2 regions of the Pilosibacter fragilis genome follow, and region 1 is predicted to be linked to the other one. Evidence: a T-box and tRNA genes for the amino acid it is inferred to sense, from the RefSeq annotation. Region 1 holds a T-box; the other holds one or more tRNA genes.
What was found. The T-box of region 1 lies ahead of pheS (phenylalanine--tRNA ligase subunit alpha). A T-box ahead of a tRNA ligase gene usually reads a tRNA of that ligase, here a tRNA-Phe.
Positions count from the first base shown of each region.

Region 2: it encodes a tRNA-Phe, which carries the amino acid that the T-box ahead of pheS (phenylalanine--tRNA ligase subunit alpha) is inferred to sense. The anticodon was not compared.

Region 1 covers NZ_JAVYJB010000016.1:48,441-58,728, forward strand. Annotated here, with positions in the region: gene ABCW45_RS13790 (hypothetical protein) at 1-48, opposite strand, end outside; gene ABCW45_RS13795 (hypothetical protein) at 217-408, opposite strand; gene ABCW45_RS13800 (prepilin peptidase) at 425-1,207, opposite strand; gene ABCW45_RS13805 (ATPase, T2SS/T4P/T4SS family) at 1,277-1,702, opposite strand; gene pheT (phenylalanine--tRNA ligase subunit beta) at 2,035-4,449, opposite strand; gene pheS (phenylalanine--tRNA ligase subunit alpha) at 4,468-5,490, opposite strand; T-box leader at 5,721-5,948, opposite strand; gene ABCW45_RS13820 (methylglyoxal synthase) at 6,364-6,828, shown strand; gene ABCW45_RS13825 (2-thiouracil desulfurase family protein) at 7,124-7,600, opposite strand; gene typA (translational GTPase TypA) at 7,850-9,691, opposite strand; gene ABCW45_RS13835 (YigZ family protein) at 10,039-10,288, opposite strand, start outside.
Region 2 covers NZ_JAVYJB010000009.1:15,943-26,230, reverse strand. Annotated here, with positions in the region: gene ABCW45_RS10030 (PP-loop family protein) at 1-97, opposite strand, end outside; gene ABCW45_RS10025 (bifunctional homocysteine S-methyltransferase/methylenetetrahydrofolate reductase) at 261-2,033, opposite strand; tRNA gene ABCW45_RS10020 (tRNA-Gly) at 2,147-2,217, opposite strand; tRNA gene ABCW45_RS10015 (tRNA-Phe) at 2,377-2,449, opposite strand; tRNA gene ABCW45_RS10010 (tRNA-Tyr) at 2,675-2,756, opposite strand; gene ABCW45_RS10005 (glycoside hydrolase family 13 protein) at 2,803-4,884, opposite strand; gene ftsH (ATP-dependent zinc metalloprotease FtsH) at 5,471-7,315, opposite strand; gene hpt (hypoxanthine phosphoribosyltransferase) at 7,330-7,857, opposite strand; gene tilS (tRNA lysidine(34) synthetase TilS) at 7,850-9,475, opposite strand; gene ABCW45_RS09985 (SpoIIE family protein phosphatase) at 9,537-10,288, opposite strand, start outside.

The DNA.
Region 1 (10,288 bases):
CGTTTTATCCGCATTGTTTTCGTTTCCGGAAGATAAGATATTAGACATGGACTCCTCTCCCGGCACTGCCGCCAGATTTACAATATCAAAAAATGTATTGAGATAAAAAATGAGTGATGCTCGGTCTTTCAACCTGGCATCACTCGTTTTTCGTTGTTTCTTACCAACCCCGTTTGACAGATACCGTAAAATAGTTAAGTTTTTGGTTTAACTGTTTTACGAACACCCGGCATTGCAACGGATCATTTTTTGAGCCAGAAGATCCCGGATCGTCTCCGCGCAGAGTCTGGCATCCGGTTTCGCTCCTTCTTCGATCCGTTCTGAAATCCACTCCTTCAGCACGCCTTTTTCCATATACGCGATCTTGATCCGGTAATTTCCAATCTCAATTCCCAAACAATTTTTCATCTTGAAGTTCTCCATTTCAGAACAGGCCAGTATACCAGCCGGTCAATTTTTCTCCGTATAATATCATAATAAAACAGGCCGCCGCGATCGCCGGGCCAAAAGGAACACGTTTTTCTTTCCGGAAAGACGCGAACCCCAGACCGAAGAGACAGCTTAAGATCAGGTAAAACAGGATCTCCCAGGCCGAGCTCAGGTAAAGTCCTGTCATAAAAAACAATTTGATATCGCCCCCGCCAAGGCTTTCCTTCCCTGTGAGTTTATCAAAGACCAGAGATACGAGAAGCATCCCCCCGCCGAGGATCAATCCAAGGAAGAGACCTCCAAAGATTCTCTGGATCGGGTCCGGGAGAAACAGGGCGGTCGCTAAAAATATCACACAGCCCGCAATCTGCAGGCGGTCGGGGATGATCCATCCATGAAGGTCGGTCAGGCTGAGGATCATAAGGACTACTGTCAGAAGAATTCCCCTGAGACTCATCACAGACATATCATAGCGATACACGATCATACAGCAGGCAATTCCCGATACCAGTTCCACAAAAAAGGCTTCTGCCGGTATCTTTGCCCTGCAGTAGCGGCAGTGTCCTTTTAAAAGGAGCCAGGAAAACAGCGGGATCAAGTCCAGCACTCCCAGGACATGTCCGCAGTGGTCACAGTGGGACCGCCCGGCAACCACTGACTCTCCGGAAAGAAGCCGTCCCGCCGCGCAGTCCGCAAAGCTTCCGAGACAGCAGCCCAGGATGAATGTGATCGTTAGGATGTATATTGTAATTCCCGGGCTGATGTGCAGCAGATTGATACTCCTTTATCTATTTGCTAAGGATCCTTTGTAGTCCTATTTTCGAGGGCCGAATAGGTTCTGTCCCTGTCAGTTTTTCAGCTTTCCCTCCATATAACTCACTTGCTGCAGCTGCCCGTCGATACGCATGCGGATCACCATATTGTCCTCCGTCGGCTCGAAATGGATATCTGAGGCATTCACCGAAACCGCGCGCTCAATAATGGAATTTACGAGCCGGATCATCGGCACGATCCTCTTTTTTGAGGTGCGCTTTGCCTCCTCGATCGCCATGAAGTTCAATGGATCCGCCATCGCCAGAAAGAGCTGATCCCTGGAAACACGGACCGGAACCACATTCATCTTTTTCGCCAGGTTCTTTGCTACATATCTGGACATTTCCGGCGTGATATCCACCTTCGAGAGATCGATATATTCGATGCCAAGCTGGATCCGCAGTGTATCGATCAGCTGTTTTTCCGTTATATAGTTATGTTTGACCAGAGTCGTTCCCAGTCATTCTTTTTCCTGTGCCTGATATTTTAATGCCTCGCCGAGCTGCTCCTACGTGATCAGCCCAGCCTCAGGAAGCATATCCCCTAAACGTTTTGTATGCATAATTTGTCACCTCTGCAAGGATTCGGTCATATCTGACTGCCAATTTTCTGAACAGACATGTTCTTTTGTATTGTACCATAGGGAAACGTTCTTTTGTAATTTTTCTGGCGAACGTCTTATTTTTATCTTCCAGCCTTTTTGTTTAAGCGAAAAAAGCAGTCATCCGGTGCAGGTTCATGCCTGCATCAGATGACCGTTTTTTCAAACATTTGATCAATATTCCATTGATCCTACCGGATATCAGCTCCAAGACGGAACTTCAGGTTTCCGAGGATCTTCTTTACGAATCTCTCGATATCCTTCGGATCAAGTGCCTTGTCCTCCGGGACAAAGGTGATCTTGAATGCCATGCTCTTCTTACCCTTTCCGAGCTGCTCGCCGCGGTAGATATCGAAGAGCTCTGCGTCACCGACCTGCTTGCATGCCTTCCTGATCTCATTGATCAGGCTGCCGCAGCTTACATCCTCGTCAACGACCATAGCCAGGTCACGGGTAACCGTGTCATACTCGGAGATCGGTTTGTAGCGCAGACCTTCCGGCATGTGGGAAGCAAGTGCCGCGAAGTCGATCTCACCGAGATAGATCTGGTTGTTTGCCTTGCTGTCTTTCGGGAGCTTTAACTCACCCGCAACGCTGTTTGCAAGCTTACCGAAGGAACCGACGCGCTCGCCATCACAGAGAATGTATGCGGAGATTCCCGGATGAAGATACGGAACATCCTCTGCTCTCTCGTAGTCGAAGCTTACGCCGAAGGAAGCTGCAAGCTCTTCCATGGTTCCTTTGACGGTAAAGAAGTCTTCTTCCTCACCGAATGCCGCGAATCCCACATGCGGAATCTCATTCGGAAGTTCTGTAAGCGGAAGTGCCTTCGGATAGTACACGTTCGCGTACTCAAAGAAACGTCCTGCCGTGTTGCCCTTCTTCACATTCTCAACAACGGTATTCAGCATGGACGGAGCCAGGGTTGTTCTCATGATGGAAAGGTTTGTGGTGATCGGGTTTAACAGGCGGATCACGTTGCGCTCCTTCGCGTCCTCAGCGATATGAAGCGCGTCAAGGTCAGCGTCAGAGTAGAATGCCAGAGTGGATACCTCGAAATAGCCCTGGGATACCATCACCTGTTTTAATTTTGTTCTTCTCTTCTGTGCCGGGTTTAATCCACCGTTTGTAACTGCGGAATCCTTTAAGAAGGTCGGAACGATGTGCTCGTAACCGTATTCACGGATCACTTCCTCCGCGAGATCCGGCTCACCAACCTCGATATCCTCACGGTAGCGCGGTGCTGTCACAGTAAGAACATCACCGTCGCGCTCTACCTCGAAGCAGAGTCTGCGGAGAATGTCAAGAACATTCTCTGCCGGAACCTCGATGCCGAGGATCTTGTTGATGCCACTCAATGTCGCGGTAAATTTCTTACCTTCTCTCGGTGCGCCTGCGCTCACATCGAATGCGCTGGCTGTGATCTCGCCGCAACCGAGTTCTTCGATCAGGTGAAGGGCACGTGCCATACCGATCTCTACGGTATACTCAGCGATACCTTTCTCGTAGTGGCTGGACGCATCGGTGTTCTGTCCGAGGCTTCTCGCTGTCTTACGGATGTTGTCACGCATGAATTTTGCCGACTCAAAGAGAAGCTGCGTGGTGTTCTCTGTGATCTCACTGTTCATGCCGCCCATGATACCCGCAAGGGCTACCGGTTTGCTGCCGTCGCAGATCACGAGATTGTTCTCGTTTAACTTGAACTCTTTTCCGTCCAGAGTCTGGATCATCTCGCCGTTCTCCGCGCGGCGGACGATGATCTGGCTGCTCTCTAAGGTGCTCATATCGAAAGCATGCATCGGCTGTCCGATCTCAAGCATCACGTAGTTTGTGATATCGACCACATTGCTGATGCTCCTTAAGCCGCAGAGTGCTAACTGGCGGCGCATCCATCTCGGGGACTGGCCCGGAGTGATGTTTCTGACACCATGACCTAAGTAGCGCGGGCAGAGATCCTGTGCCTCTACTTTGATGTCAAGGTTTTCATATTTATAATCGCTCTCTTTGTAGTCGAGAGCCGGCATTTTAAGCGGTTTGTCTAAGACTGCGGCAACCTCTCTCGCGATTCCTAAAACAGACTGGCAGTCCGCACGGTTCGCCGTTACAGAGATGTCGAAGATATAGTCGTCTAAGCCAACGACTTTCGCGATATCTGTTCCCGGGACGGTGTCCTTCGGAAGGTCTAAGAGACCGTAGACCTCAGAACCTGGATACAGGTCCTCGTTTAAGCCCAGCTCTTCACCGGAGCAGAGCATACCGTTGGACTCGATGCCCCGCATCGGTTTTGCCTTGATCCTGATGCCGCCCGGAAGTGTGGAATTGTCGAGGGCTGCCGGTGTGTGCATTCCTGCATACACATTCGGGGCGCCTGTGACGATCTGGATATCGTTTCCATACTCGCCGCAGTCTACTTTACATGTGCAAAGATGCGTTCCCTCCACCGGGGTACATTCTTTTACAACACCGACAACGACACGGTCGATCTCAGCGGAGAGATCGATCAGTTCCTCTACCTCGAATCCGCAGCCGAAAAGCTTATCCTCTAACTCCTGGGCTGTCACGTCAATGTCAACATATTCTTTCAGCCAACTAAATGGTACTTTCATGATCTTCTCCCTCCCCTATTAGCCTTTGAACTGCTTCAGGAAACGAAGATCATTCTCATAAAGCAGGTTGATGTTGTTGATACCGTATTTTAACATGGCGATACGCTCGATACCGATACCGAAGGCGAGACCGGAATACTCATTCGGGTCGATTCCGCAGTTTTCCAGGACCTTGTGGTGTACGATACCGCCGCCGAGAACCTCGATCCAGCCGGTGTGTTTGCAGAGCGGGCAGCCTTTTCCACCGCACTCGAAGCAGCTTACATCGACCTCAACGCTCGGCTCCGTGAACGGGAAATAGCTCGGACGGAGACGTGTCTTAACTTCGCTTCCGAAGATCGCCTGTACGAACTTGTCCAGCATACCCTGAAGGTCGCAGAGTGTGATCTTCTTATCCACAACAAGACCTTCCATCTGATGGAACATCGGGGAGTGGGTTGCGTCACTGTCGGAACGGAATACACGTCCCGGTGCCAGCATCTTGATCGGCGGCTTCTTCGCGTCCATGACACGGATCTGTCCCGGGCTTGTGTGGGTACGGAGCAAGATATCTTCCGCTACATAGAAGGTATCCTGCATATCTCTCGCCGGATGGTTCTTTGCAACGTTTAATCTTGTAAAGTTATGGTCGTCATCCTCGATCTCCGGGCCGTCGTAGATCTCGAAGCCCATTCCGGCGAAGACATCGATCATCTCGTTCTCTGTGACGGTGAGCGGATGAAGTCCTCCTGCCGGGCGCATCTTTGCCGGCATGGTGATGTCGACCTGCTCGCTCTTGTTGCGGGCTGCAAGCTCCAGCTCATCCATCTTATTTTTCATTTCCTGGTAGCGTGCTTCTACCTGATTCTTAAATTCGTTGATCGTCTTACCAACGTTCGGGCGCTCCTCCTTCGGAACGCTTCCAAGACCTTTCATCAGGTCCGCAATGCTGCCTTTCTTTCCAAGGAAGTTCTGCCAGAACTCACCAAGCTGTTCCTTGGACTCTACACTGCCGAGAGCGGCTTCCATCTGCTCTTTCAGTGCCTTGATCTTCTCTTCCATAGTCCACCTCATTCTTTCGGTATGGTTTGGTTATCTATCAGTGCGGCGGTCAGGCTTTTCTGCATGGCCATATCTTCTTGTTTTCTCTTTCACGAAAACAAGAAGCACGGGGCGTTCCCCGTATGATGATTTTTTCTGAAAAAGGCTTATGCAAGCGAGCTTGCAGCACCTTTCTCAGGAAAAATCATCGCATGGCTGAGCTGTTAACATGAAAAAAGCCCCGTCCCGCGCTATGGGACGAAGCTGACTCTCCGTGGTACCACCCAGATTCCGCATGATTTATATGCGGCACTCTAACGTCTGTAACGGGACTTCCCGTCCTGCACTACTGGAATTTCTTTCGCACAGGCTGCTCAAGAGTGAATTTACAAAAGTTTCCTTCGGAAGGTCTTTCAGCCGGTGAACCTTCTCTCTGTCATACCGGAATTTCCTTGTACTGTCTCTGTCATTGCGTTTTACACATTGACGATGGTAGCACAATCCGTAATATTTGTCAAGTGGCGGGCAGTCTGTCGGAATGGGATCCATGTTTTAACCGTTACTGTTTACGCCTTGCGCAAACAGTAACTGATTTTGCCGATGCTTCGCATTCCAAATCGGCAAAATCCACTACCACCACTGTACTGTACGGAATTTTCAGTTCAGAAAATTCCTACCCGTGTACAGTAACTTTTAACCTTCCTTATTAATTTTCCGTTTATATCTGTGAATTTATTTCGAAACATTGCCCGCATTTCTTGACACAATTCCCGTTTTATGGCATTATCACCTTGTGGCAGCAAATTATCTGCATATTATCTTTTATTTCATCCATTCGCATTCGCAATATGCAGGTCTTTTCGAGACAACACCTGTCAAAAAGGAGGAATTTCTATGGATTTTCTGACACTGACCATCGGTAAACAGAAAAACATCGCTCTGATCGCCCATGACAGTAAGAAGCATGAGATGATCGAATGGTGCGAGGCAAATAAAGAGATCTTAAAGGGACATTTCCTGTGCGGCACAGGAACTACCGCGAGAATGATCACCGAAGCCACCGGTCTCCCGGTAAAGGGCTATAACAGCGGTCCTCTCGGCGGTGACCAGCAGATCGGCGCGAAGATCGTGGAGGGGCGCATCGACTTCGTTGTTTTCTTCTCCGATCCCCTGACTGCCCAGCCCCACGATCCGGACGTGAAGGCGCTTCTTCGTATCGCCCAGGTCTACGACATCCCGATCGCAAATAATAAGGCAACGGCAGATTTCATGATCTCCTCCCCGCTTATGAACGAGACATATGACCACCGGGTCATTAATTTCCATGAGGCGATCGCGGACAGGGCGAAGACGCTGTAAGATTATTGATTTCAACCAGGCGGCACAGATATCAGAAAAAGCAGAAAAACATTCAATGTGGATGTTCTTCTGCTTTTCTTGCTTGCCAGTATTTAAATATACACAGATCTAAGAAATAATTCTATATTTGTAACTGTTCAGTACCTTCACAGTTACATGCAAAAATCCATTCCAAATCGGCTACGCCGATGGGATTTTTGCCTTTTAGCCTAGGTTTTCTTACGGTCAGCGCAGCAAGTGCGCAGACCTACTGAACAGTTACCTATATTTTTCTTATTTTTAAACCTCTAAACCATCAAGTGAGCTCTCCGCTGTTGATCACTGCTTCCAGTTCTTTCAGCCGGCTCTCCCCGTACACTTTCAGTCCATACCCGGCAAGCAGGGCCGCAGTCTTTCCCATTCCCTCGCGGAGTTTATGGGAAAAGGTTCCGTCATAGATGCCGTTTGAGCCGCATGACGGGCTTCTTTCTTTTAAAATCGCGATGGTGCAGTCATATTTTTTCGCCTCCCGGAGCGCGAAGTCGGCGCCGAGGAGGAATTCTGCCGTGACGTCCTCGCCTTCCGTGTTCATGACCGCCTCGTCCGGCATATGGATCTCGGAGGCTGCCCGCGGGGTCGGAAGTCCGCCCGCCTGTTCCGGGCAGACCAGATGGAACTTTGCCTTTCCTTCCATTTTTTTCATAAAATCGAGCACATCCTGATTGCGGTTGTTCGAGCCGTCCCACTTGCAGTTTTCGCCGATGAGACAGGCACTGATCAATATCTGAAGCATAATTCTCCCTCTTTCAATGCACGCCGGACAGAGTTCCAGGCTCCTGCATCAACACATTCTGTTGCTCAAATGGCAGGAATCATCACACAGGTTTCTTATTTCTCTCAATCCGGCTGTATGATAAAAGCAGGATCGTCCCACACTTTTTCATGCGGAAGCGGTCCTGCTTTCTTTCTATCTTTTCATAAGATCACGCTGCGTCTTCGTGATCCTATCTTCGTAGGTTTCCGCGCAGATGGTGATCAATGATTACATCTGGCTCTTCTTGCTGATCATTGCTCTCTTTCTGAGGGTCGGATCAAGGATCTTCTTTCTGATACGAAGGCTTGTCGGTGTGATCTCAAGAAGCTCGTCCGTATCGATGAAATCCAGACACTGCTCCAGGCTCATAATCTTCGGCGGAACAAGCTTTAATGCCTCGTCGGCGCTGGAGGAACGTGTATTTGTTAACTTCTTTGTCTTGCAGACGTTGATCTCGATATCCTCCGCCTTCGGGCTCTGTCCGACGATCATACCGGAGTAAACCTTTACGCCCGGTCCGATGAACAGGGTACCTCTCTCCTGGGCGTTGAACAGACCATAGGTGATGGACTCACCGGCCTCGAACGCGATCAGGGAGCCTGTCTTTCTGTAGCTTAACTCACCCTTGAACGGAGCGTATCCGTCAAAGCTTGTGTTCAGGATACCGTTACCCTTTGTATCTGTCATGAACTCACCGCGGTAACCGATGAGACCTCTGGACGGGATGGAGAACTCAAGTCTTGTGTAACCGCCGTTTGTCGGACTCATCCCCTGAAGTTCACCCTTTCTGCTTGTAAGCTTCTGGATGACAGCTCCGGTAAACTCATCCGGAACATCAACGTAAGCGAGCTCCATCGGCTCTAACTTTCTGTTTCTCTCGTCGTATTTGTAGATAACCTCTGCCTTGCTGACAGCGAACTCAAAGCCCTCACGGCGCATGTTCTCGATCAGGACGGACAGATGAAGCTCACCACGGCCGGATACCTTGAAGCAGTCTGCGGACTCTGTCTCTTCTACACGAAGGCTGACATCCGTGTTTAACTCACGGAACAGACGGTCGCGGAGGTGACGGGAAGTAATGAACTTACCTTCCTGACCTGCCAGCGGACTGTCATTTACCATGAAGTTCATGGAGATCGTCGGCTCGGAGATCTTCTGGAACGGAATCGCCTCCGGCTTCTCCGGGGAGCAGAGGGTATCACCGATATGGATATCCGGGATACCGGAGATCGCTACGATCTCACCGATGGTCGCGTTCTGTACTTCGACTCTCTTTAAGCCGTCGAATACATAGAGCTTACCGATCTTAACCTTCTTCATCTTGTCCGGATCATGATGGTTTACGATCACGCAGTCCTGATTTAACTTTAAGGAACCGCTGTCGATCTTACCGATACCGATACGGCCTACGAACTCGTTGTAGTCGATGGTGCTGATAAGGACCTGGGTCTCAGCCTCCGGATCACCTTCCGGCTCCGGGATATAGTTGATAATGGTCTCGAATAACGGGCTCATATCCACTTCAGGATCATCTAATTCTTTCTTTGCGAAGCCTGCACGGGCAGACGCGTAAACGAACGGGCAGTCAAGCTGCTCATCAGATGCGTCGAGATCCATGAATAATTCAAGAGTCTCGTCGATCACTGCTTCCGGTCTTGCCTCCGGGCGGTCGATCTTGTTGATGCAGACGATAACTCTTAAGTCAAGGTCAAGTGCTTTCTGGAGAACGAACTTCGTCTGCGGCATCGGTCCCTCGAATGCGTCGACAACAAGGACAACACCGTCTACCATCTTAAGGACACGCTCAACCTCGCCGCCAAAGTCCGCATGACCTGGGGTGTCGATGATGTTGATCTTCACACCCTTGTAGAATACGGCTGTATTCTTGGAAAGGATTGTAATTCCTCTTTCTCTCTCGATGTCATTGGAGTCCATGACACGCTCTTCTACTTCCTGGTTTGCACGGAATACGCCGCTCTGCTTTAATAACTGGTCTACCAGGGTCGTTTTACCGTGGTCAACGTGGGCGATGATCGCAATATTTCTGATATCTTCGCGTTTGATCTTCATAATCAATCCTCTTTCTTCATCTATAACTGTCCTCTCACCGATCATTTCCCGACCCGTTTTGCACAGTCATCTTACATTGTATACACTACATTTCCTAATTTTTGCATTACCGACTCAAAATTATAGCATTCATGAAATCAAAATGCAATATATAATCTTTCAAAATTCGGGGCAGATCTGCCTTTTCTGTGTGTTTTTTTCTATCCAATCGGCAGTTAGTTTTCTCTCACCCATTCGAAATGTCAGAACCCCCGTTTATACTGGCTTGCTGCGGCATTCAAGGATCAGCCTGATATCCCCTTCAAGACATAACTTCTGTATGTGCAGACTGATGCCCCGGCCGGCAGTTAAAACAGAATCACTTCCTTATTAAGTGTGCCGTACCACACCTCATCGCCCTTCCCGATCTTCGCGCCGCCGCTTGTCCCCTCGGTGATCTTCTTTTCCAGGCCATCGTACTCTGCCACCGGGACGAGAACGGAAAACTCCACCTTATCCGTGTACACGCTGTCCAACACCGTCATATTTTCCTGTCCCAAAATGTACTGGATCTTTCCGACACCTGTGTAGTCCGTCACGATCTTCATCTCAAAGGCG
Region 2 (10,288 bases), on a different contig from region 1:
ACCCCTTTTTGTATTCCTCCGCCGGACGGATGTCAATGATCGTCCGGTCAAAGGTTCTTCCATTGATCAGCTCTGCGGCTGTAATCGTTTTAATCATTCTTTTTCTATTCTCCGTTTACGGCCGTCTCCGGGTGCCGGGGTGCCGTCACTGTTTCTATAGGAAGAAAATCCCTGTATTTTCAAGGAGTTTCCGATTTTATACAACGGTTGACATGATAACATAAGGAAAAAAAGCTGTCAATCTGTATCTTTGCAGTTCTTTATTTTCCCATGATGTCCTGCAGCATATAGACTCTATTGAACGGGAATGAGAAGTAATATCCGTCCGCAAAATCTTCCACCATCTTCATGACTTCCTTCGCGAGCTGGATTCCCGCTGCCTCGCCTTCCTTGCGGTTCGCTTTCTCCGGGTATCTGGCAACGATCTCGTCCGTCACGTTGACGCCTGCGATCTCATTTTTCATGAACATGGCATTTTTTCTGCTGATCAGCGGCATGATCCCGCAGAGGATTGTCGCGCCCGTCTCCTCCTTGATCCGGCGCAGTCTCGCCGCGTCCTCCTTCGTGAATACCGGCTGGGTCAGGAAGAACTCCGCGCCCTCTTCCATCTTTTTCTTCACACGTCCAATCTCCACATCCAAGTTCTTTCTTCCCTGGTTGATGGCGCCGCCGTAGCAGAGCGGGTTCTTCGCGAAGACATCCTCATTCATCTCCTTTGCGATCTTCATGAGACCGGTGGAGTCGGAGTTGAACACCGCCTTTACGGTCTGTCTCGCTGTGGACGGGATCGGATCTCCTGTAATAATTAAGAAGTTATGGATGTCATTGATGGCCGCTCCCAAAAACAGGGACCGCATAGCGATCGCATTCCGGTCACGGCAGCAGATATGCGGCATCACATTAAGGCCTGTAGCCTGACGGACCTTGCTCGCCATGAGGACGGAATCGACTCTTGTCCGCCCGGACGGGGAATCCGGGAATGTGAGGACATCCACGCCCGCATTCTTTAAAAGATGGGCCGACTCCAAAAGCTTCTCATCATCCGCATCAAAGGGCGGGGCAAGTTCTACCGCGATGAGCTTTTTCTGTTTCCTCTCTCCGTTTTCATCGTAAAGGAATCCATGTCTCTGGACATGTCCCGTCTGCTCCCCATTATCCATCTCTGTATCCAGGACAATCTTGTTTAAGATTCCGTCCCACGAAGACAGTTCTCCGATAAATTCCGGGGTCGTTCCACAGCAGCCGCCGAGAATATCTGCGCCGAGCGCCTGAAGTTCCTTCATCTTCTCCGCAAAGTATGCCGGTGTATTTCCAAACTGGAGCTTATTTCTCGTCAGCGTCGGATATCCCGCATTCGGGATCGCAAGCAGGAACTTATCCACAGGACGACCCGCCTTTTCCAGGATCTGGCGCATATGGGCCGGACCTACGCCGCAGTTTAAGCCCACCGCATCGATCTCCGGAACAGCCGCCGCATCCGCTAACAGGCGCTTCGCGCTGAGTCCCGCCGCGCTGTAGCCAAACTGGTTTACAGAGAAGGAGACCATGATAAACATCTCATATTCCGCGCAGATCTTTTTGATCGCCGGAAGAATTCCGTCGAGGTCCGCGAATGTCTCAAAATCCAGAACTGTGACACCGCGCTCCGCAAAGGTCTTCGCAATCTGATAATACTCGTCCGCCGCTGCCGCCGCGTCCTCCGCTCCATTCACCGGAATCGGGCCGATATCTCCCGCAATCCAGGCATCTCTCCCGTTTACCGCGTCTCTCGCGATCTCAACCGCCGCCTGAATGTTTTTCTCAACTTCCGCAAAATCCTCCTGCAGTGTTTCTTTGTTTGACGCAAACGTATTTGTCCTGATAAATTTCGCTCCGGCATTCAGGTATTCCTCGTGGATCTTCTTTACTTTCTCCGTCGCAGTAATATTTGCCAGCTCCGGGATATCCTGGGTCTGGTATTTTGCGGCAAAATAGGTTCCGAAGGCGCCGTCGGTGATGAGGTTGGTGGTTTTCAGATATTCGCGTAAATTCATGTTCGTCCTCCTGTGGGGTATCAGCTTTTATGGGGTAGTCTGACATTCTGACACAATTATTATATAGAAAAACCGGACCTCTGAAATTCAGAGATCCGGCAATTCATAAGAAGAGCGGGTGATGGGAATCGAACCCACGTATCCAGCTTGGAAGGCTGGTGTTCTACCATTGAACTACACCCGCGTATAAGTAATGAGAGGCAACTGATGACATCGAAAGTTTTCGTTGGGAGCTTGCTCACATAAGAAAAAATTTCTATGTCAGCAGTTATCGCCGTTGCAAACGGCGATTATGGAGCGAAGCTCCATAATACCTCGGAGTCATCCTCACCAGTACCTCTAGTGCCCAAAGCTGGAATCGAACCAGCGACACGAGGATTTTCAGTCCTCTGCTCTACCAACTGAGCTATCTGGGCGCATAAATTTGGAAGCACAGAGGAAAGGTAATAAATTTACGAAGAAAATTCCGTTGAGAGCTTGCTCACATAAGGAATTTTATTTGGAAATTTATTCGTTGATTTGTATTTACAAATCAACGTACATCTCGGGGACGCAGTTCCCGAGATGGGCTTTCCGCAGCTCGCCAAGAACTGCTCATTCCAATCTGGGGCTTTGCATTCCCTAACTTCCTGGATCAATAATGGGCGGAGGTGGATTCGAACCACCGAAGCAAGTTGCAGCAGATTTACAGTCTGTCCCCTTTGGCCACTCGGGAATCCGCCCATATCATTCTGACAATTCAAAATGATACCATACATTAATTCAAAAATCAAGCAGTTTTTTCATCATCCTGCCCAGAACTCCGCGCGATAAAGATCATCGCTCCATTTCCCGGAAGCTCCACTTCCATCACACCATCCACCACCGGGTATTTCAGGCTTCCTACATTGTAGCGCTTCGCGTCCGTGAGCATCACACGGACCATGGCATCTGCGGTCACCTCCGCTTCCCATACCGGGATCCGGACTCTCTGTGCATAGTCCTCGCTGTTCACCACGACGACTCCCTGCTCGTCTGCGTCGAACCTTCCGTAAGCGATCATGCCGTTCTCCGCCAACAGCGACTTAAACGCGCCCCGCCTGAACGCAGGAGTCCTGTTCCGAATCCCCGTCAGATACCGGTGGAATTCCGTGAGCTCCAGATCTTCCTTTCCCCACGGGAACGTTCTCCGGTTGTCCGGATCTGTCCAGCCGCAGACACCGGCCTCATCCCCGTAATAGATCGTCGGAGCCCCCGGCCATGTCATCTGGATCAGGGCGCCGGAGCGGAATGTTCCGTAATTGATGCCTTTTTCCGCGTTTTCGGCGTCCTCCGGCTTATAAAGCCGTCCCACCACACGGTTCGTTCTCGTAAGGAACCTCGAGTGATCATGGTTTGAAAGCTCATTCATCGCCGCGTAGAGCGATCCCGTCTGCATCCGGCTCATATTTGAAAGCATGGAGCACATAAACGCCTGGCTGTTGTGGAGCAGGTGCTCATCCTTCCGCTCGCTGTGCTTCTCAAGGCCTGTGAGGAACCAGGAGACCGGCTCCATGAACGCATCGTAATTCATCACCGTGTCCCACTGATCCCCGGAAAGCCAGTCTGAAGCGTCCCCATAATGTTCCGCCAGGATCAGCGCGTCCGGGTTCGCCTCCTTCACCGTCTTCCGGAAATCTCTCCAGAACCGGTGGTTCATCTCCGGAGAATGCCCGAGATCCGCCGCCACGTCAAGTCTCCAGCCATCGATGGAATACGGCGGGGAGAGCCAGCGTCTCGCGATATCAAGCACATACTGATACAGCTTCTCCGATCCCTCATAGTTCAGCTTCGGCAGTGTGTTATGTCCCCACCAGCCTTCGTAGGAATCATTGTCCGGCCATCCGTCCTGATCTCCGAACAGGAAGAAATCCCGGTACGGACTGTCCGCTGTCAGGTAAGCCCCCGGCTCATACCCGCCGTCCTTCTCATAGATCTTCTCCCGGTCCATCCATTTATTGAAGGAACCGCAGTGGTTGAACACGCCGTCCAGGATAATCCGCATCCCCCTCTTATGGACCTCCTGCACAAATCGGGCAAAAAACTCATCGCTGGCCTCCAGATTTTCCCGGTCAGAGGTGCGCACGGAATACCGCTTCGCATTCCCGTTGTCCGACGCGTCTCCCGTCACAAGCCCGCCTTCATCCTTTACGATCACGCCGTAATGCGGATCGATATGCTCGTAATCCTGACAGTCGTACTTATGGTTCGACGGAGACACGAACACCGGACTCAGGTAGAGGACCTCCACCTTCAGACTCTGAAGATAGTCTAACTTATCCCAGATCCCCTGAATATCACCGCCGTAAAACCGATCCACATCGAGAACCGAAAGCCGCTCATCCCATTTTTCCACCTTCGTCACCGGGAATCCGATGTAGACATACTCGTCCCCCAGAACATCGTTCGTCGGATCTCCGTTGTTAAACCGGTCCACGAAGATCTGGTACATCAGGGCACCCTTCGCCCATTCCGGTACATGGAATCCCGGTGTGATCACGAAAGGCGCATCCATGCCGCCGGCCTCCAGAACGCCGAGACGATTGTAATGGCAGACCTCGCTCCCCTTTACAGCCTCAAAATCATATCGCAGCGGGGTCTCCCCCACTAAAATCTCTGTCTCATAGAAATCAAATCTTCCGATGGATTCCTTTTTCTTAAGCTCCAGCCGCCTGCCCTCTTCCCGGCTTACGGCATCCCGGACCACCGCATACACATGATCCACATCCCCGGCTCCGGTCCGGAACCTGATCGTTACTTTATCCCCGCACTCCGGTTCTTCCGGAATGCGGTACTCTTTTGTCCCATCACTGAAAAGTGCCGCCTTCAACATATTTTGAATGGCCTCCCTTACTGATCTGAAACGGCTGCCCGGTCAGCACGCAGCCGTATGACTGATATCTGTTTTCATTTACTTCACTCACAAGTGTTATTATACAGGATTGCACACCTGTTTGCACGTTTTTTTCTGAAAATAGATAGACCCGAAAATAGAAAGACCTGAAACCAGCCGCTCTGAACTGCGGCAAAAATTCCAGGTCTTTTGTCTAAAAATGGGCAGAAAGAAAGCCAGCGGGGGGAACCACTGGCCTTCTTCCGGAAAAGGTATTATGTCTCTTATGGGGTATAGCAAAAACTATATAATGTATTGGGGGGTTACGTGTAGTAATATAGCATAGGAATCCGGATAAGTGTGCACAAACATTTAAAAACATGAAAATATTTTTTGTTCATTTTGCCACTGGCCCATTTTTCTTTATGCATTTTTATCATTTCAAGCAAAAAATCGACGTTTGGCTGTATTTCTTTTGCACAAACGTCGATCTGCTTAAGTTTCTAAACTTTTACTCAAAATGACCCGTCAAAGCATTTCTAAGTCTTTCTTTTTCTGCTGCCCAGGGAACCACCGACGCAGAAATTTATTCTGTTGCTGCAGACTTTTCCTCAGCACCTGTAAATAAACGGTCAAACTCCGCCTGACCGATCTTCTCTTTCTCGATCAGCAGCGCAGAACACTTATGGAGAATATCCTCATGCTCCAGAATGATCTGTTTCGCCTTCGCATAGCACTCGTCGATGATCCGCTTTACCTCACTGTCGATATCGGAGGCAACACGCTCGCCGTAGGATCTCGTATGCGCAAGATCTCTTCCGATGAACACCTCGTCATCATCACTGCCATAGTTGATCATTCCGAGCTTCTCAGACATACCGTACTGGGTCACCATCGCCCGGGCGATCGCGGATGCCTGTTTGATATCCTGGGACGCGCCTGTGGTCACATCACCGAAGATGATCTCCTCAGCGATCCGTCCGCCAAGGGAAACCATGATGGTCTCTAACATCTTACTCTTCGTGTTGAACATCTCATCCTTCTCCGGAAGTGGCATCGTGTATCCAGCCGCGCCCATGCCGGTCGGGATGATGGAGATCGTGTGGACCGGACCGACATCCGGGAGTTCATGGAACAGGATCGCATGGCCCGTCTCATGGTAAGCCGTGATCTTCTTCTCCTTCTCGGAGATCACCTTGCTCTTCTTCTCCGCGCCGATTCCGACCTTCACGAATGCCTGATCGATATCTGCCTGGAGAATATAGCGGCGGGACTGCTTTGCAGCGAGAATTGCCGCCTCATTTAAGAGGTTTTCCAGATCCGCACCGGTAAATCCGGCTGTGGTCTGTGCCACTCTTGTTAAATCTACATCGTCGCCCAGCGGCTTTTCCTTGGAGTGGACCTTTAAGATCTCCTCGCGTCCGCGGATATCCGGTTTTCCGACTCCGACCTTCCGGTCGAAACGGCCCGGTCTTAAGATCGCCGGATCCAGGATATCTACACGGTTTGTCGCCGCCATAACGATAATTCCCTCATTGACGCCGAAACCGTCCATCTCAACGAGAAGCTGGTTTAAGGTCTGCTCGCGCTCGTCATGTCCGCCGCCCATACCGGTACCGCGGCGTCTCGCAACGGCATCGATCTCATCGATAAAGACGATACACGGTGCGTTCTTCTTCGCGTCCTCGAAAAGGTCGCGGACACGGGATGCGCCGACACCGACGAACATCTCTACGAAGTCCGATCCGGAAATGGAGAAGAACGGGACACCGGCCTCACCGGCAACCGCCTTCGCGAGAAGTGTCTTACCGGTTCCCGGAGGGCCCACAAGGATCACTCCCTTCGGGATCCTCGCGCCCACATCCGTATATTTCTTCGGATTCTTCAAGAAATCAACGATCTCTTCGAGTTCTTCCTTCTCCTCCTCAAGACCTGCGACCTTTGAGAAGTTCACGGAATTTGTCCGGCTCATCTTCGCGCGGCTCTTTCCAAAATTCATCATCTTGGAGTTTCCGCCGCCGCCACCGCCGAGTCTCGCGTTCATGAACATAAACATGAACATGATGACCACAGCGCTCAATGCTACCGGGATGATAACGGACATCAGGTAATTCTCCTGTGGAACATTCTCGACAATATAGTCGATAGAGTTTTCCCGGAGAAGTTTTTCTGCTTCTTTTACATCGGACACTGCGACAACTGCCCGGTCTCCGCTTTTCAGCAATATATCCAGGATTCCGGTCGGCGGCTGCTGGTTCTGATTGATGTCTACGGATTCGATGGTCTTATTCTCCACGGCCACCATGAATTCCTGGTGGGTCATCTCCTGGCTGAATAAGCTCCCCTGGCTCGTCAGGCTTGACGCGAATGTGATAAGCGCGATCACAAGCAGGACGAGACCGATTCCGCGGAACTGCTGGTTCTGTTTCAACTTGGGGTGCCTCCTTACTGCTGCTCCACAACGCCGATGAACGGAAGGTTGCGGTATTTCTGGTCATAATCGAGGCCATAGCCTACAACGAACTCATCCGGGATCGTAAAGCAGGTGTAATCAACTTTTACCTGTTTCTTTACGCGGCGCTCCGGCTTGTCAAGCAGAGTGCATAAGTGGATGGAGTTCGGATTTCTCTTGTGTAAAATATCGATAAGGTACGCAAGTGTGCGTCCGGAATCGATAATATCCTCCACGATCAGGACATTCTTTCCCTCAAGCGGCTGGTCCAGATCTTTGATGATCTTTACAACGCCGGAGGACTCTGTGCCGCTGCCGTAGCTGGACACGGACATAAAGTCCAGTGTAACCGGGACAGTCAGGCGCTTTGCAAGCTCACAGGTAAAGAATACACCGCCCTTTAAGATACAGATCAGATGAACCGCTTTTCCCTCATAGTCCTTGTTGATCTGCTCCGCGATCTCTTTGATCCGCCTGTCAACTTCTTCTTCATTTAATAATACACGAATTTTATCAGCCATGGTCTTCTCCTTTGCAATTCCAGATGCCTGCCTGTCTGCCGCCTTCCGGCTCTCCCCCACCAGGCAGGATCACCTCCGCCTCCAGGATGTGCTCAGTCTCATCTGTTATTTTATAATAATCACTGATTCGGTATCCGACTACCCATAATACATGGTCTCCATCTGCAAGGACCGGGATCCGGTCCCGCTCGTTTTCCGGGATCTTTTCATCGATCATATACCTGCGGAGCTTCTTTTTTCCACCCCCGGAAAGTGTGAGATAATCCCCATTTTTCCTGTATCTTATGGATAATCCAACGTTTATTTTATCATAGTCAAACCATTTCGTATACTGGTTTTTCGGAATTTCCAGCTCTTTTTCCCGGTGGACGGCATGGAGGCGGATGTGTGTTCCGCCCAGGTCCAGAATCTCATCCATATCTGTTTCCAGATTGATTTTATTTTCAAAAACTGGTTTTCTCTCCTGCTTCTGATCTGACTCAGACATTTGCGATGGATTTTTGTTCTGTACGATCCCTAATGTCTCATATCCACGCACCGCTTTGAGACCATATGGCAGGTCTACAGTATGCCCACCACCCGGACCGGAGAGATCCATTACGGAGCGGATATGGCGTTCCGTGATATCCTTCGCTTTCCCTGCGGCGTTTAGGATCATGCGGCGGACGATGTAGGTTTTCAGGATCTCGGGCTGTGGATCGAAAATGTCTGTGTTTATTTTTGTACACATTTTCATCTCATTTTCTGCCACTTTCGAGCTCTGACCTGTCCCAGGCTCTTTTCCATCTGCTTCCCCCGCATTTTTGGAATTTGGCTGTTTCCCCTCTTCTCTTCTTTTTGAACAGCTTTCTTCCAGAATTCTCTCTGCTTCCATCTCAAAATATGCGTCTGCCTGCGCCGCAAACTCCGACACCGCCAGAATATGTTCTGCTGCCCGGCTGTTTATATTCTCTGTCACCCAGGGCAGAAGTTCGTTTCGGATCTTGTTCCGAGTGTAGTCATTTTCCTTATTTGTGGAGTCTTCGCACCAGGAAAGCTCCTGCTCATTTAAGTATTCCTCAATTTCTTTCCGTGAAACACATAATAACGGCCGGATAATATTCTCCCGCACCGGCCGGATCCCGGAAAGTCCGGCAAGTCCGCTTCCCCGGAACAGATTCAAAAGCACCGTCTCCGCATCATCATCTTCATGATGTGCGACAGCGATCTTCGCGCATTGATACTTTTCCGCAGTCTCTCCCAAATGATGATATCTCAGGATCCGCCCTGCTTCTTCGCCCGATAAACCACGTTCCGCTGCATATTCTTCCACTTTCTCATGCGCCACGGTGAGCGGAATATTTAACCGCTCACAGAGTTCCATCACAAACTGCTCATCCCGGTCAGCCTCCGCTCCGCGGATCCCATGGTTCATATGAAATGCAAAGACTTTAATTCCAAGCTCCGCCGCCATCTCATGCAAAAGCAAAAGCAGGCAGACCGAGTCCGCGCCCCCCGACACTGCCGCCAGGACGCTGTCTCCCCGGTCTGTCATATGATTTTTCTTCATAAAGCTAAGAACTTTCTGCCGAAATCTGCCCGCTTTTACATCTGTTTTCACTGCTGTTTTTCCTGCCATTTTCTTCTCCGCTGTTTTTCCTGTAATGATATCTAAAATCTTTGTGCGTTTGTGATTACCTTTACCCGTATATTCCGCCCACCAGCACCGTCATATCATCCCGCGGCTCTCCCTCAAACGACAATGCAAACGTCAAGATCATCTCCGCCGTCTCCTGCACCCCCGTGTCGGGCAGACCATCCAGAAATTCCCGGAACGCTTTCTCCTTCTCCACTCCCGGCATAGCATCCAGGACTCCGTCACTGACCATAATGATCTTATCTCCGTCCCACAGCTTCCTCGATATCATCACCGGTTCCACGGGATTCAGCACTCCCGCCGGGACTGTTTCTGACTCCAGGACCTCTGCCTCGCCGCCGCCCCGCCGGTCCGGCAGTAAAAACGATGCCGCCGCCCCGAGCTTCATCATCTCCAGCACCCCCGTATAGAGGTTCACAAGTCCCAGATCCATCGTCGCCGGCCGGTCACCCATGCCATTCAGCAGGAGCACCGTGTTGATGAGCTTTAACGTAGACCGCGCCGAAAATCCCGTATCCAGAAGCTGCTCCGCCAGCTCCATGACCTGCTCGCTGTCAGCCCCAGCCGCCGGTCCGCTCCCCATTCCGTCGGAGAGACTCAACGCCACCTGCCCCGGCAGCGTGTTCCGGAACATATAATTATCACCGGAGACTTCTTCCCCCTCTTTCGGAGTCTTCGCGCATCCAAACAGGATCCGGTAGCTTCCCTTTTCGATGAGACGCACCATGGACGATTTTCTCGTGACCAGCGTCTTCCCATTCCTCGCCGGGATAAATTCCGCCCCCACAGCCTGTC